DNA from 3 places in the Aeromicrobium sp. Leaf245 genome. Region 3 is predicted to be linked to each of the others. Evidence: predicted binding sites of a transcription regulator. Region 3 holds the regulator's gene; each other region holds the start of a gene.

Region 1 (4,909 bases), 1.7 Mb from region 3:
TCGGATCCATAGCGTCGTCGGCATGACGATCACAGCACAGGCAGCCGTCGCGACCGCCGCGTCGGCGCGCGACCTGACCAAGACCTACGGCACCGGCCCAGCGGCCGTGCACGCCCTCGACGGCGTCTCCCTCGACCTCGCCCCCGGACGCTTCACCGCGATCATGGGGCCCTCGGGCTCGGGCAAGTCGACGCTCATGCACTGCCTCGCCGGGCTCGACCGGCCGACGGACGGGACCGTCTCGGTCGACGGCGTCGAGCTGACCAGCCTCGACGACGACCGACTCACCCGGTTCCGGCGCGACCACCTCGGCTTCGTGTTCCAGGCGTTCAACCTGCTGCCGATGCTGACCGCCCGGCAGAACATCGTGCTGCCGTTCGAGCTGGCCGGCCGACGCATCGACGCGAACGTGCAGGACGACATCGACACCGTCGTCGCGGTCCTCGGGCTCGGCGACCGGCTCGACCACCGTCCGAGCGAGCTGTCCGGCGGACAGCAGCAGCGCGTCGCGATCGCCCGCGCGCTCGTGAGCCAGGCGTCGATCGTGTTCGCCGACGAGCCCACCGGCAACCTCGACAGCACCGCCTCGGCCGAGGTGCTCGCCTACCTGCGGCGTTCGGTGCGCGAGCTGGGCCGCACCGTCGTGATGGTCACCCACGAGCTCGACGCCGCCGCCTACGCCGACGACGTCGTGGTGCTGGCCGACGGTCGGATCCGCTCGCACCTCGTGGACCCGTCGCGGGCCGAGCTCGCCTCGGTGCTGGCCGCCCGCCCCGACGCCGACCTGACGCGGGCCGAGGGAGGCGCCCGATGAGGACCGTGATGCTCGCGTCGCTGCGCACCCACACGCGCCGCTACGTCGCCGCGCTGCTCGCCGTGACCATCGCCGTGGGGTTCGTGGTGGCCACCAACGCGATCGCCTCGGCGGCCAAGTCCGGCCTCTCCGCCGGGATCGACGAGGCCTACCGCGGCGCCGACCTGGTCGTCGGCGACGACTACGGGATCGGCACCGACGACGTCGCCCCCGTCCTGGAGACCGCGGCGCGCCAGGGGGACGCCGCGGCGGTCATCGGGTCGTCGTTCGAGCCCGTCACCCACGACGGCATCGGCCTCGGCTCGGACACGTCCATCGGCACGGTGAGCACCGACGAACGACTGCTGCGCCAGCGCATCGTCAGCGGTCGGGCCCCGACCAGCGACGACCAGGCGCTCGTGGACGAGCGCACCGCCACGGCGGCGCGACTCGGCGTGGGCGACGAGCTGGTCGTGGGCAAGGGTGAGGAGGCGAGCACCGTGACGGTCGTCGGCATCGCGAAGCCGTCGTCGTACCTCGCGGCCGACGTCTACGTCCCATGGGGCACCCTGTCGAAGCTCCCGTCGGCCTACCCCGACGCCGTCGTCTACGACGTGCGCGGCGGTGACACCGCAGCCGCCACGTCCGCGCTCTCCCGAGCGGTGGACGCGGAGGTGCGCGACCGCGCCGCGTACGTGGACGCGCGCGTGATCGCCGTCAACCAGGGAGTCGACGTCATCAGCTACGTGCTGCTGCTGTTCGCCGCCATCGCCGGCTTCGTGGCGGTCCTGGTCATCGCGAACACCTTCACCATCCTCTTCGCGCAGCGCACCCGCGACCTCGCCCTGCTGCGCTGCGTCGGCGCGACCCGGCGCCAGGTCGTCCGCTCGGTCCGCGTCGAGTCCCTCGCCGTGGCGCTGGTCGCGTCGACGGTCGGCGTGCTCGCCGGCGCCGGGGCGGGCTACGGCATCGTCGCCGCGGTGCGCGGGGTGACCGGAGGTCGTCTGCTGGGGACCGTGTCGTTGTCCCCCACCTGGATGGTCGCGGCCTTCGTCGGCGGCATCGTCGTGACGGTCACGGCGGCCTGGCTGCCGACCCGACGCGTGGTGCGGGTCAGCCCGCTCGCCGCGCTCCGGCCGATGGACGCGGACGTGCGCACCCGTGCGGGCAAGGGCCGCGTCGCCCTGGGTGTCGCGGCCGTGCTCGCCGGCTCGGCGGCTCTCGCCCTCGCCGTGCAGCAGACGTCCATGCCACCCCTCCTGGCCGGCGGCATGCTGTCGTTCGTCGGCGTGCTGCCGCTCGGACCCGTGCTCGTGCCGGCGATGCTGGGAGTGGCCGGACGTCTCCTGGGCCGCACCGGTCTCGCCGCCCGCCTCGCCACGGCCAACGCGGTGCGCAACCCGCGCCGCAGCGCCGCCACCACGGCGTCGTTGCTCGTCGGCGTCACCCTGACCACGGCGGTGCTCACCGGCATGGCCAGCGCCCGCGGAGCCATGGACGACGAGCTGAAGGTGCAGTACCCGGTCGACGTCGCGCTCACCGGTGACGGACCCGTCTCGGCCGGCACGCTCGAGTCGGTGCGAGCGACTCGCGGCGTCCAGGACGCCGAGGCCGTGCCCGGCGTCCGCGCGACGCTCGAGGGCGTTGGCGAGGTTCCCGTGCTCGCGCCCGACGCCGCCGCCTCGTCGGTGGCGCGAGGTCGTGGGTTGGTCGAACCCGGTCGCCTGGAGGTGTTCATCCCGCCGGACGTCTCGGCCGACACCGAGACCGGGTTCCCCGAGACGATGACGCTCGAGCGCGCCGGCCGCACCGTGGACGTCGAGCGGGTGCTCGTGGGCAGCGAGTGGGGGCGGTCCGTCGTGGCCGGGCCCGGCGTGCTGGAGGCCCTCGGCGGCAGCATCGAGCCGCAGGCCGTCTGGGTGCGAGCCGACGACGGCGTGGACGTCGACGAGCTGAGCGGCAGCCTGGGCGCCGTCGCCCGCGACGCCGACCTGGAGCTCACGTCCACCCTCGCCCAGCGGGGATGGGTCGAGAAGCAGCTCGACGTGCTGGTGTGGTCGGTCCTCGGTCTGCTGGCCGTCTCGGTCGGCATCGCCCTGGTGGGCATCGCCAACACCGTCGGCCTGTCGGTCCTGGAGCGCGGCCGTGAGCACGCGTTGCTGCGGGCCCTTGGCCTGACCCGGCGCCAGCTGCGCCGCATGCTCGCCGCCGAGGGCTTGTTGCTGGCGCTCGTCGCCGCGGTCCTGGGCACGGCGGTCGGCGTGACCTACGGCTGGCTCGGGACGCTCGCGGTCGTGCGGACGGCTGTCGCCGACGTCTCCCTCGTCACGCCGTGGGACCAGCTGCTGGCCGTGGTGGTCGTGGCCGCTCTGGCGGGTCTCGTGGCCTGCGTCCTGCCCGCCCGACGTGCGTCGCGGGTGGCTCCGGCCGAGGGCCTGACGCTCGACTGAGGCATCGGCGTGACGGAGGTCCCGGAGGTCCGGGACCTCCGCCACGTATTCGAACGTGTGCTTGTTTCCTGTCTGATCTACCCTCTAGAATGGGGGTAGACCAGCAGGAGGAAGCATGAGCGTCGCCGCACTCGACACCCACCCGGTGCCGTCGTGCGTGCGTTCCGCGCGTGAGTCGTTCTCCGCGGTCCCCACGAGTGCGTGGGACGGACTGGAGACCGGCGAGGTCCGACGGTTGATCGGTGAGCTGTCCCGGTTGGAGTCCCAGGTCGCCGCGCACAAGATGGCCGCCGCACGTGTGCTCGAGAAGGCCCGCAAGGCCGCAGCCAACGGTGACGGACCGCGACCGGGAACGGGCACCTCCACCGGAGCCACGATCTCGATCGACTTCGGTGGTGACCGCAGTGGCGCCGACGCGTTGGTGAACACCGCCGAACGGATCGAGGAGCAGACCACCCTCACCGAAGCCGCCCTCGCGGCAGGCGAGATCACGATGAAGCAGGCCGACATCCTCTCCCGCGCCCTCGCGAAGCTGCCCGAGGACGTCACCAGCGAGCAACGCCTGATGTGTGAGAAGACCCTGCTCAAGGACGCGCAGAAGCTCACCCTCAAGGACCTGCGCCGCAGGGCCGCCCGGATCACCGAGACCTACCGCAAGACCGTCGACGAGGTCGACGCCGACGAGGACGAGCTCCTCCGCAAGAAGGAAGAAGCCGCGCGAGCCAAGACCAGCTTCTCGATGTGGGACAACAACGACGGCACCGTCACCGGACGGTTCACCCTCCCCGAGGCCCAGGGCGCGATGCTCAAGACCGCGCTCGACGCGTTGGCCGCACCCCACCAGAAGGTCGGAACGGTCAACGCCGCCACCGGCGAGCACGACGAGGTGGGGTTCGGGCAGACCTACCCCCAGCGCCTCGGGCACGCCTTCGCCACCCTCGTCGAGCACCTTCCCGCCGACCAGCTCCCGTCCAACGGCGGCGTGTCCGCCGTGGTGACCGTGAATCTCGATCTCGACACTTTGATGGGCGGCGTCAAGGCCGCCGGGCTGTCGGACGGCACCCGCATCAGCGCCGGCGAAGCCCGCCGGCTCGCCTGCAGCGCCCAGATCGTCCCGATGGTCCTCAACGGCAAGCCGCTCCCCCTCGACCTTGGCTCCGCCAACCGGTACTTCAATCGGTCGTCCCGCCGGGCGATGGAGAAGAGAGACGGCGGATGCACCACACCCGGTTGCGACCGTGACGCCAGGTGGACCGAGGCTCATCACCTGAATCCGTACGCGATCTCCAAGACCACCGACATCCGCGACGGGGCACTGCTCTGTCCGTTCCACCACCACCGAGCACACGAACAAGGCTGGATCGGACGGATCAACCCCGACGACGGCCACGTCGAGTGGAAGACACCAGGATCCGAGACCTGGCAACGCAACACCCGCTGGCGACCCTGAACCCACACCCACCACCACACCCCGACCCATCGGTCGGGGCAGGCGTGCTGCCCAGCCACCACTGAACCGCCCGGAGTGGTCTCGACACCCCTCCCCTCGCCGGCGCTCGTGGAGGCACTCGGCCATCGACAGCCGGCAGGATCGGACGGCCCGGTCATCGGTCGAGCTGCGACCACCAGTCCGGCACGAGCCGATCGTAGATCGCCGTGAACGCCG
Region 2 (4,909 bases), 1.3 Mb from region 3:
GACCGCTGGCTGGTCGTCGTGGACCCGCAGCGGGTGTTCGCCGACCCGGACTCCCCGTGGGGGTCGCCGATGTTCGCGGACACGGTCGAGCCGATCCGGGCGCTGGCCGCCGCTCTGCCCACGATCGTCACGCGATGGGTCCCGGCCCCGGACGCCGAGCGCATCGGGTCCTGGCGCACCTACTTCGACGCATGGCCCTTCGCCGATCGGCCCGCCGACGACCCGATGTTCGACGTGGTGCCCGACCTGGCCGACCTCGCCGCCGAGGCCACGGCCGCGTCCGCGCCGACGTTCGGCAAGTGGGACGCGGTCCGGTCCGTCACCGGGTCCGCGCCGACGCTGGTGGTGGCCGGGGTGTCCACCGACTGCTGCGTGCTCTCGACGGTGCTCGCTGCCGCAGACGCGGGCGCGACCGTCGAGGTCGTGGCCGACGCCTGCGCCGGCTCCTCGGCGGAGAACCACCGCCGCGCCCTCGACGCCATGGCGCTCTACGGCCCGCAGGTCACGATCGTCTGAGGGTCAGTCGCGCAGGATCGGGCAGCTCATGCAGCGCGGGCCACCGCGGCCCGACCCGAGCTCGGAGCCGCTGATCGCGACGACCTCGATGCCGTGCTCCTCGAGCCGGGCGTTGGTCTGCTCGTTGCGCTCGTAGGCCACGGCGAGACGGGCGTCGATCGCGAGGGTGTTGTTGCCGTCGTCCCACTGCTCGCGCTCGGCCGTGACCGGGTCCAGGCCGGTGTCGATGCGGTGCAGCGCCTCGATGCCCATCGCCTCGGCCGCGGCCTCGAAGAAGGACCGCTCGGCACCCACCACCAGCGTGCCGTCCTCGTCGTCGCTCGCCGTGACGGCGATGGCGCGCAGCTCGTCGGCCATGTTGGGGTAGATGACCACGCTGTCCACGTCGACCATCGTGACGATCGTGTCGAGGTGCATCGTGGCGCGCTCCTGCGCGATCGGCACCGCGAGCACCGTCCGTGCGAGCCCGGTGGAGAGCACCGTCGAGGCGAACCGCTCGAAACCCGCCGGGGTGGTGCGCTCGCCGACGCCGACGGCGATCACGCCGGGGGCGAGCAGCAGCACGTCGCCGCCCTCGAGGTGCTCCAGGTGCGGGCCGTGGACGCGCTCGGCGCCGGCGAACCGCGGGTGGTGGGTGTAGATCAGCCCGGTCAGCTGCGTCTCGCGCACGCGGGCCGGCATGGCCAGGCTGGTCACGGCCACCCGGTCCGGCAGCCACACCGAGGAGTCGCGCGTGAACAGCAGGTTGGGCAGCGGGTCCACGAGGAAGTCGTCGGGGCGCAGCAGGCTCGTGACGATGCTGCGGTGCGCGATCTCGTCGTTGCGCAGGCCGGCGGTGACGACCGCGGCCAGCTCGTCGGCAGGCAGGTCGGTCAGCGCCGACACGAGGTAGCGGCGCAGGCTGTCGCCGAGGTGCAGCGTGGCCGTGGTGCTGGCGATGATCTCGGCCCGCGCCTCGGGCTGCTCGAGCGTCTCGACGAGCAGCTCCACGAGGTACAGCACCTCGACGTCGTGGTCGCGCAGCGCCTGCGCGAACGCGTCGTGCTCGTCCTGCGCGCGCCCCAGCCACGGGATGCCGTCGAACAGCAGCGAGTCGTTGTTGCGTGGCGTCAGCCGCGCCAGCTCCTGGCCCGGCCGGTGCAGCATGACCGTCCGCAGACGTCCGACCTCGCTCGATGCACCCCACGTCGTCATGGTCGTCAGCCTAGGTGCAGCCGGCCGGGTGGTCGCGGCACAGTGCCGCGGCGCCGATCCCGACCCGGTGGTCGAGTGCCTCCACGAGCGCCAGCGAGGGGAGGTGTATCGAGACCAGTCCTGGGCGGTTCAGCGGTCGCTGGGCAGCACGAGTGCCCCGATGGTTTGGTCGGGGTGTCGTGATGGGACGGGGTTCAGGGTCGCCAGCGGGTGTTGCGTTGCCAGGTGTCGGAGCCTGGGAGCTTCCACTCGACGTGTCCGTCGTCGGGGTTGATCCTCCCGACCCAGCCCTGTTCGTGGGCTCGGTGGTGGTGGAACGGGCAGAGCAGTGCGCCGTCTCTGATGTCGGTGGTCTTGGAGATGGCATAGGGGTTGAGGTGGTGAGCCTCGGTCCACCGGGCGTCACGATCGCAACCTGGTGTGGTGCATCCGCCGTCGCGCTTCTCCATCGCCCGGCGGGATGACCGGTTGAAGTACCGATTGGCGGAGCCAAGGTCGAGGGGGAGAGGCTTGCCGTTGAGGACCATCGGGACGATCTGGGCCGAGCAGGCGAGCCGGCGGGCTTCGCCGGCGCTGATCCGGGTGCCGTCAGAGAGGCCGGCGGCCTTGATGCCGCCCATCAAGGTGTCGAGGTCGAGGTTCACGGTCACGACAGCGCTGACGCCACCGTTGGTGGGGAGGCGGTCGGCGGGCAGGTGCTCGATCAGGGTGGCGAAGGCGTGCCCGAGGCGCTGGGGGTAGGACTGGCCGAATCCCACTTCGTCCATCCCGCCGGTGGCGGCGTTGACGGTCCCGACCTTCTGGTGCGGGGCTGCGAGGGCGTCGAGCGCGGTCTTCAGCATCGCGCCCTGGGCTTCGGGGAGGGTAAAGCGTCCGGTGACGGTGCCGTCGTTGTTGTCCCACATGGAGAACGACGTCTTCTTGCGGGCTTCGTCTTCGCGGCGACGGAGGATCTCGTCCTCGTCGGCGTCGACCTCATCGGTCGTCTTGCGGTAGGCCTCGGTGATCCGGGCGGCCCTGCGGCGCAGGTCCTTGAGCGTCAGCTTCTGCGCGTCCTTCAGCAAAGTCTCTTCGCATCGCTGACGCTGTTCTGCGGTCACGTCGTCGGGCAGATTGGCCAGGGCGCGGGAGATGAGGTCGGCCTGCTTGGTGCTGATCACTCCGGCGGCGAGCGCGTTCTCGATGAGGGTGGTCTGCTCCTCGATCCGCTGCGCGGTGTTCACGAGCGCGTCGGCGCCGCTGCGGTCCCCACCGAAGTCGAACGAGATCGTCGCGCCGGTCGAGGTGCCCGCCCCGGGGCGTGGTCCGTCACCGTTCGCCGCGGCCTTGCGGGCCTTCTCCAGTACCCGGGCGGCGGCCATCTTGTGGGCCGACAACCGAGCTTCGGCGCGACCGATCTCGGCCAGGAGCCGTCGGACCTCGGCGGGGTCCAGGCCGTCCCACGCCGCGGTGGAGACCGTGTCGAGCAGGGCGTGGAGTCCGTGCACGCACGACGGCACCGGGTGGGTGTCGAGTGCGACGACGCTCATGCTTCCTCCTGCTGATCTACCCCCATTCTAGAGATAGAATGAGACAACAAACAAGCACATGTTCGAATACAAGCAGAACGTCCCGGCGGTCCACAGACCTTCGGCCCCACTCCGTGCGGAGCGGGGCCGAAGGGTGGTGCGCAGGGCGCGGACCGGGCCCGACCTACTGCTGCTCGGGCACCAGCCAGAGCACCCCGGCCGGGGGCAGCTGGACCTCGGCGGATGCCGCGAACCCGTGGTGCGGCACCATCTCGGCCTCGACGCTGCCGAGGTTGCCGACGCCGGAGCCGCCGTAGGACTCGGCGTCGGTGTTCAGCACCTCGCGCCACGTGCCGGGCAGGGGCAGGCCCACCCGGTAGTCGTGGTGGGGGCTGCCGGAGAAGTTGGCCAGGCAGGCCAGCTGCGAGCCGTCCGAGCCGATCCGCAGGAAGCAGATGACGTTGCCCTGGGTGTCGGAGGCGTCGATCCACCGGAAGCCCTCGGGACGCGCGTCGGCCGTGAACAGGGCCGGGGTGTCGCGGTAGGTGAGGTTGAGGTCGCTGACCAGCTCGAGCACACCGGCGTGCAGCGGGTCCTCCAGCGCGTGCCAGTCGAGACCGCGCGACTCGGCCCACTCGCCCTCCTGGCCGAACTCCCCGCCCATGAACAGCATCTGCTTGCCGGGGTGCGCCCACATGAAGGCCAGCAGCGCGCGCACGCCGGCCGCCTTGTTCCAGGCGTCGCCGGGCATCCGGCCCCACAGCGAGCCCTTGCCGTGCACGACCTCGTCGTGCGAGAGCGGCAGGACGAAGTTCTCCGTCCAGGCGTAGTCGATCGCGAAGGTCATCTCGCCGTGGTGGTACGAGCGGTGCACGGGATCCTGCCCCAGGTAGGACAACGTGTCGTGCATCCAGCCCATGTTCCACTTGAGGCCGAAGCCGAGACCGCCGGCGTCGGTGGGCGCGCTGACGCCGGGCCACGCGGTGGACTCCTCGGCGATCATCATCACGCCGGGGTGGTGCTTGTAGACCGTGGCGTTGAGCTCCTGCAGCAGCTGCACGGCCTCGAGGTTCTCGCGACCGCCGTGCTTGTTGGGCACCCACTCGCCGTCGTTGCGCGAGTAGTCCAGGTAGAGCATCGAGGCGACGGCGTCGACGCGCAGCCCGTCGAGGTGGAACTCCTCGAGCCAGTAGAGCGCGTTGGCCACGAGGAAGTTGCGCACCTCGTTGCGGCCGAAGTCGAAGACGTAGGTGCCCCAGTCGGGCTGCTCGCCGCGACGCGGGTCGGGGTGCTCGTACAGCGGGGTGCCGTCGAAGCGGGCGAGGGCCCACTCGTCGCGCGGGAAGTGCGCGGGCACCCAGTCGACGATCACGCCGATGCCGCGCTGGTGGAGCTCGTCGACGAACCAGCGGAAGTCGTCGGGGGAGCCGAAGCGCGACGTGGGGGCGTAGTACGACGTGACCTGGTAGCCCCAGGACCCGCCGAACGGGTGCTCGGCCACGGGCATGAGCTCGACATGGGTGAAGCCCATCTCGACGAGGTAGTCGCCGAGCTCGTCGGCCAGCTCCCGGTAGGACAGCCCCGGTCGCCACGACCCGAGGTGCACCTCGTACACGCTCACCGGCGCCTCGAGCCACGCGGTCGCGTCGCGTCGGGCCACCCACGCGTCGTCGCGCCAGCGGTGCTGCGGC
Region 3 (4,909 bases):
GTCGACGGCGAGGATGAAGCACGCGCTGACCTGCTGCGGGCTCGACGTGCCGACGTTGAACCACACGGGGCTGTTGAAGCTGAACACCTGGTGCAGCAGCATGTGCGTCAGCTCGTGCTCGAAGACCTCGGCGTCGGCGTCGGTGGCGAAGTAGCCGTGCTCCTTGCCGGCCGCGGTGTACGTGAGCACGACGCGGTCGAGCAGCTGGCGCAGGCTCTGCTCACGCTCGGGCGAGCCCACGGCGCCGCGGAAGTACTTGGTGGTGACGATCGTGGAGGCGTTGACGCTCCAGAAGTCGGGGAACTCCACACCGCGCTGCTCGAAGACCGTCTCGCCGGTCTTCCAGTTGGTCTGCACGACGTCGCGACGCTCCCACGTCACGGCGTCGTACGGGTGCACGCCCTCGGTCGTGTACACGCGCTGGATGCTCAGGCCCTTGCCGGCCTTGCTCCCGCGCGTCTTGCCGGACTGTGCCCGGCCCGTCGATCCGTCGACCGTCTCCGTCATGTCGTGCTCCTGTGTCGCTGCTGGTGTGTGAAAGGTCGTGCGTCCCGCCCCGTGGCACGGGACGAGGTCGTTCAGGGTGCCGGTGCCGCCCGTGGGCGGCGGGTGGTCAGGGAAGCTGTCGTGCGGTGTGCTCGGCCAGCTCGCCGTCTGCGGCGCGGGCCATGAGGACGGCGATCTCGGCGGCGAAGTCGTCCACCGAGTCGAACGCCTTGTAGACACTCGCGAAGCGCAGGTACGCCACCTCGTCGAGGCTCTTGAGCGGGTCGAGGATGGCCAGGCCGACCTCGTGGGCCGCGATCTCGGCCGCCCCGCTCTCGCGCAGTGCGTCCTCGACCTGCTGGCCGAGGCGTGCGAGGTCGTCGTCGGAGACCGGACGGCCCTTGCAGGCCTTGCGGACGCCCGAGATGGCCTTGTCGCGGTTGAAGGGCTCGGTGGCCCCCGACCGCTTGAGGACCGTCAGCTGCATCTGCTCGATGGTCGTGAAGCGCTTCTCGCACGCTCCGCAGACCCGACGACGCCGGATGGCGCCGCCCTCCTCGGCCACCCGGGAGTCGAGCACGCGGGTGTCGGGGTTCTTGCAGAACGGACAGTGCACGATGCTCTCCTCTCGGGCTGATTTCTTCGCGGGATCTGGGGACAACCTGGGGATGCAGAGGTGGATGGCCCGGGATTCCTGTGGGTAAGTCCCCCGTCCCTGTGGGACTAGATGTGGAGAACTACATCGGTGTAATCACTAGATGTAGTGGCTACCGTACGCCTGCACACCAGGTCATGCAAGCAAGTCTGACGAGTTGCGCAGACAAATCTGAGAGCTCGATGTTTGCGCAGGTCAGCGGCCTCTCGAGTCACACGAGTCCCAGGTGTCACGGCGTGTCCCGGTGCGTCCGAGGTGGAACCACCCCCTCCTCGCCCAGGACGTACCCGGTCCCGAAAGGCTCTCACCGGATTCTCTTCCTCTCAGGAACAAAAGGGAGGACGATGACCGCATGACCATGCGACTGAACCCGTACCTGAACTTCCGCGACGAGTCCCGCGAGGCGCTCGAGTTCTACCAGTCCGTCTTCGGCGGGACGATCGAGGCGATGACCTTCGGCGAGGGCGGAATGTCCGACGACCCAGCCGTTGTCGACCTGCTGATGCACGGGCACCTTGTCACCGACGCCGGCTTCGACCTGATGGCCTCCGACACTCCCCCGGGCGGCGACCAGCCGTCGATGGGCACGGCCATCAACGTCACCCTCAACGGCGACGATCCCCGCATCCGCGACTACTGGGCCGGACTCAGCGAGGGCGCCGAGATCGTGGCACCGCTCGAGCGTGCACCGTGGGGCGACGAGTTCGGCCTGCTGAACGACCGCTTCGGCGTGGCCTGGCTGGTCAACCTCGCCGCGAGCCAGTAGCGGCCGACCCTCACACGGGGCGGGGCACCGACACGCCGAGGTGGTCGAGCGCGGCGTCGACGAGCGCGAACGCGGCGAGACGGCTGCGCGTCGCGTTCGCGAGCGCCTGACGCTTCAGCTCGCTGGGCTCCGACCCGCTCACCCGCACGAGGTCGGCGCTCTCGTCGACCCAGCGGCTGAAGGTCTCCGGAGTCACCTCGGGGTGGAACTGCCAGGCGATCACGCGGGCGCCGAAGGCCTCGTCGACGAAGCACTGCGGGCCGAACCACGAGCTGCCGATCACGCGCGCCGTGGGCGGCGGGCTCAGCACGTCCTGGTGGAACTGGCCCCACGGCCCCTCGGGGCAGAGGACCTCGTCGAGCGTGTCGACGCGGCGCCACCCGATCTCGGCACCGTCGCCGCGGTACGACGTGCCGCCGAGGGCACGGGCCACGAGCTGGGCGCCGTAGCAGATGGCCATCACGGGGACGCCCGACCCGAGCGCCACCCGCACGACGTCGGACTCCGCCTCCACCACGTGGGCCCAGCGGGGCTCGTGCGCCGAGCGCTCCGAGCCGAGGCTGAGGACCAGGTCGACACCGGTCGCCGACCACGGGGAGTCGATCGTGTCGCGGTCGATCCAGGTCAGCTCGGCGCCGTGCTCCCGCAGCCGCTCCGTGACGTAGCCACCGGAGCGGTCGGTGTCATCGGCCAGCACGTGGACCTGCAGAGGGCGGTCCGCCGGCGTCGGGCCCGGGTTGGTGGAGGCGTCGTTCATGCCCCCATGGTGCCGGACGGGCCCGTCACTCGTAGACGGGCACCGCGAGGTCGGAGCCGAGCTGCAGCGCACCGGCGCTCGGCAGCGAGTTCATGCGCATGATGTCGTCGACCGTGTCGCGCACGTCGCCCTCGGGGTTGGCGTCGGCGGCGATCTGCCAGAGCGTCTGCCCCTCCTGCACGGTGACGACCGTGGTGGCGGGAACCGCGCCCGCGTCTGAGGTGGCGACGGTGGAGGAGCCGAGAGCGACGACCGTGACCGCCAGCGCCGCGATCACGGCGAGCAGGAGCACGAGGCGGCCCCGACGGGTCAGCCGGACCGCAGCCGGCTCGGTGGTGCTGCGCGGAGCCGCGGCGATCCCACGGGAGAACGACGGGGCGAAGCGGCTGGTCTCGTAGACGGTGATGGTGCTCATGGTGACCTCCGGGGAAGGGAGAGGAAGGAGTCTTGGTGTGTCGATCGAGCACCTGCCGATGTCATTCGAAGGTCGATGCTCCGGGGGCGGTGGTGCTCCGCGGATCCGACGAACAGATGTTCGATCGAACACGTGTACGACAGTAGGGGAAGGCGCCGACAAAAGCAGCCCCCTTTCGAACAGGAATCCGAACGGACAGCAGGATTGCCCGTCATTCCAGTGAAAGAATCTTCGACACCATGTTCGACTGTGACGCGTCGCACGCGCCTGACGGCGTCCCGAGCGCCGTCGCGGAACCATCGAGCGCGCCGTTCGAACGCGCGACACGCTGTCGAACATGTGTTTGTAAACGTCCGCGCAGAGGTCTAGCGTGGGCATCATGAGCGACGACAGCACCCTCGACCCCTCCGCCGACGCGCCGCGTCGGGGCCGCCCGAAGGGTTCACGCAACTCCGTGCGTGAGCTGCCCGACGGTCCCGTCGACGAGATGACCGGCCTCACCGGCCGGCAGCAGAAGATCCTGCACTTCATGCGCGACCAGATCGAGCAGCGCGGCTACCCGCCCAGCATGCGCGAGATCGGTGGCGCCGTCGGCCTGGCCAGCACCTCCTCGGTCGCCCACCAGCTGCGGGTCCTCGAGCGCCTCGGCTACGTCAAGCGCGACCCGAATCGCCCGCGCGCGATCGAGATCTTCCTGCCCGAGGTGGTCAAGGCGCGGCGCACGCTCAGCTCGGCCGACGACTCCGAGGTCGACGAGACCGGCTTCGGCGACCAGCGCCCCGAGGCCACCTACGTGCCCATGCTCGGTCGCATCGCCGCGGGCGGTCCGATCCTGGCCGAGGAGCAGGTCGAGGAGATCTTCCCGCTCCCCCGCTCCCTCGTCGGCGACGGCACGCTGTTCCTGCTCGAGGTGCGCGGCGACTCCATGGTCGACGCGGCGATCTGCGACGGCGACTACGTGGTCGTCCGCCAGCAGCCGGTCGCCGAGAACGGCGAGATCGTCGCCGCCATGCTCGACGGCGAGGCCACGGTCAAGACGTTCCAGCGCAAGGACGGCCAGATCTGGCTGCTGCCGCACAACGACGACTACTCCCCCATCGACGGCAACCACGCCACGATCCTGGGCAAGGTCACGACGGTGCTGCGCCGCCTCTGACACCCACCGTCAGCGCTCATCACCCACGAGGCCCTCTCCCGTTCACGGGAGAGGGCCTCGTGGTGCGTCGGCGCCCGAGCGGTGCCGGGCGAGCTGTGCTCAGCTGCGGAAGTTGAGCGTGCCCACGCTGTAGGACTTGCCGGCCGTGACCCGCTTGGTCTGCGTGCCCTTGTGGGTGCGACCGATGCCGCGCCACGAGTCACCGTTGACCAGGACCCGGTAGTTGCCCGACTCGAGGCCGCGGATGACGAAGCGGCCCGAGGAGCTCGTGTACGCCGAGCGCATCACGAGCACGCCCTGCGTGGAGTACACCGAGACCAGCATCTCCTTGTTGCTCTTGCCGCCGATCCGCGAGACCTTGCCCGAGATCGTGGCGCCCTTGCGCAGCTTGGAGGTGTTCGACGTGGCGTCGCCGTTGTTGATGGTGACGAGCTTGTAGTCACCGGCGCTCTGCGCCACGCAGGCGTCGCGGTACATCCAGCCCTTGTAGCCGCTCGGCGGCTTCTTGGCCTTGAAGCCGTAGCGGTACGACGTCTCGTACTCGGGGTAGGCGCCGTTGACGGTCTTCCAGCGCTCGCTGCCGCGCTCGCCACCCTTGTGGTAGAGGTAGTTGTCCTTGTAGATGCTGGGGTACCAGGCAGAACAGCCCGTCCGTCGCCCGACCTCGACCCAGT

What was found. Region 3 encodes LexA, which represses DNA repair genes until DNA is damaged. Its sites were predicted from a motif close to TCGAACANNTGTTCGA; they were not measured.
Region 1: a site for LexA is predicted at 3,293-3,308, ahead of NBW76_RS03140 (HNH endonuclease signature motif containing protein). Genes of this name have one in related genera too.
Region 2: a site for LexA is predicted at 3,290-3,305, ahead of NBW76_RS01390 (HNH endonuclease signature motif containing protein). Genes of this name have one in related genera too.

The regions. Positions count from the first base shown of each region.
Region 1 is NZ_OW824151.1:635,521-640,429, reverse strand. It holds gene NBW76_RS03150 (ABC transporter ATP-binding protein) at 23-814, shown strand; gene NBW76_RS03145 (ABC transporter permease) at 811-3,243, shown strand; gene NBW76_RS03140 (HNH endonuclease signature motif containing protein) at 3,359-4,693, shown strand; gene NBW76_RS03135 (TetR/AcrR family transcriptional regulator) at 4,848-4,909, opposite strand, start outside.
Region 2 is NZ_OW824151.1:293,888-298,796, reverse strand. It holds gene NBW76_RS01400 (cysteine hydrolase family protein) at 1-516, shown strand, start outside; gene NBW76_RS01395 (arginine deiminase) at 520-1,710, opposite strand; gene NBW76_RS01390 (HNH endonuclease signature motif containing protein) at 1,905-3,239, opposite strand; gene glgB (1,4-alpha-glucan branching protein GlgB) at 3,403-4,909, opposite strand, start outside.
Region 3 is NZ_OW824151.1:2,436,722-2,441,630, forward strand. It holds gene NBW76_RS11930 (vitamin B12-dependent ribonucleotide reductase) at 1-507, opposite strand, end outside; gene nrdR (transcriptional regulator NrdR) at 614-1,102, opposite strand; gene NBW76_RS11940 (VOC family protein) at 1,494-1,907, shown strand; gene NBW76_RS11945 (type 1 glutamine amidotransferase) at 1,918-2,664, opposite strand; gene NBW76_RS11950 (LysM domain-containing protein) at 2,690-3,079, opposite strand; gene lexA (transcriptional repressor LexA) at 3,459-4,235, shown strand; gene NBW76_RS11960 (hypothetical protein) at 4,335-4,909, opposite strand, start outside.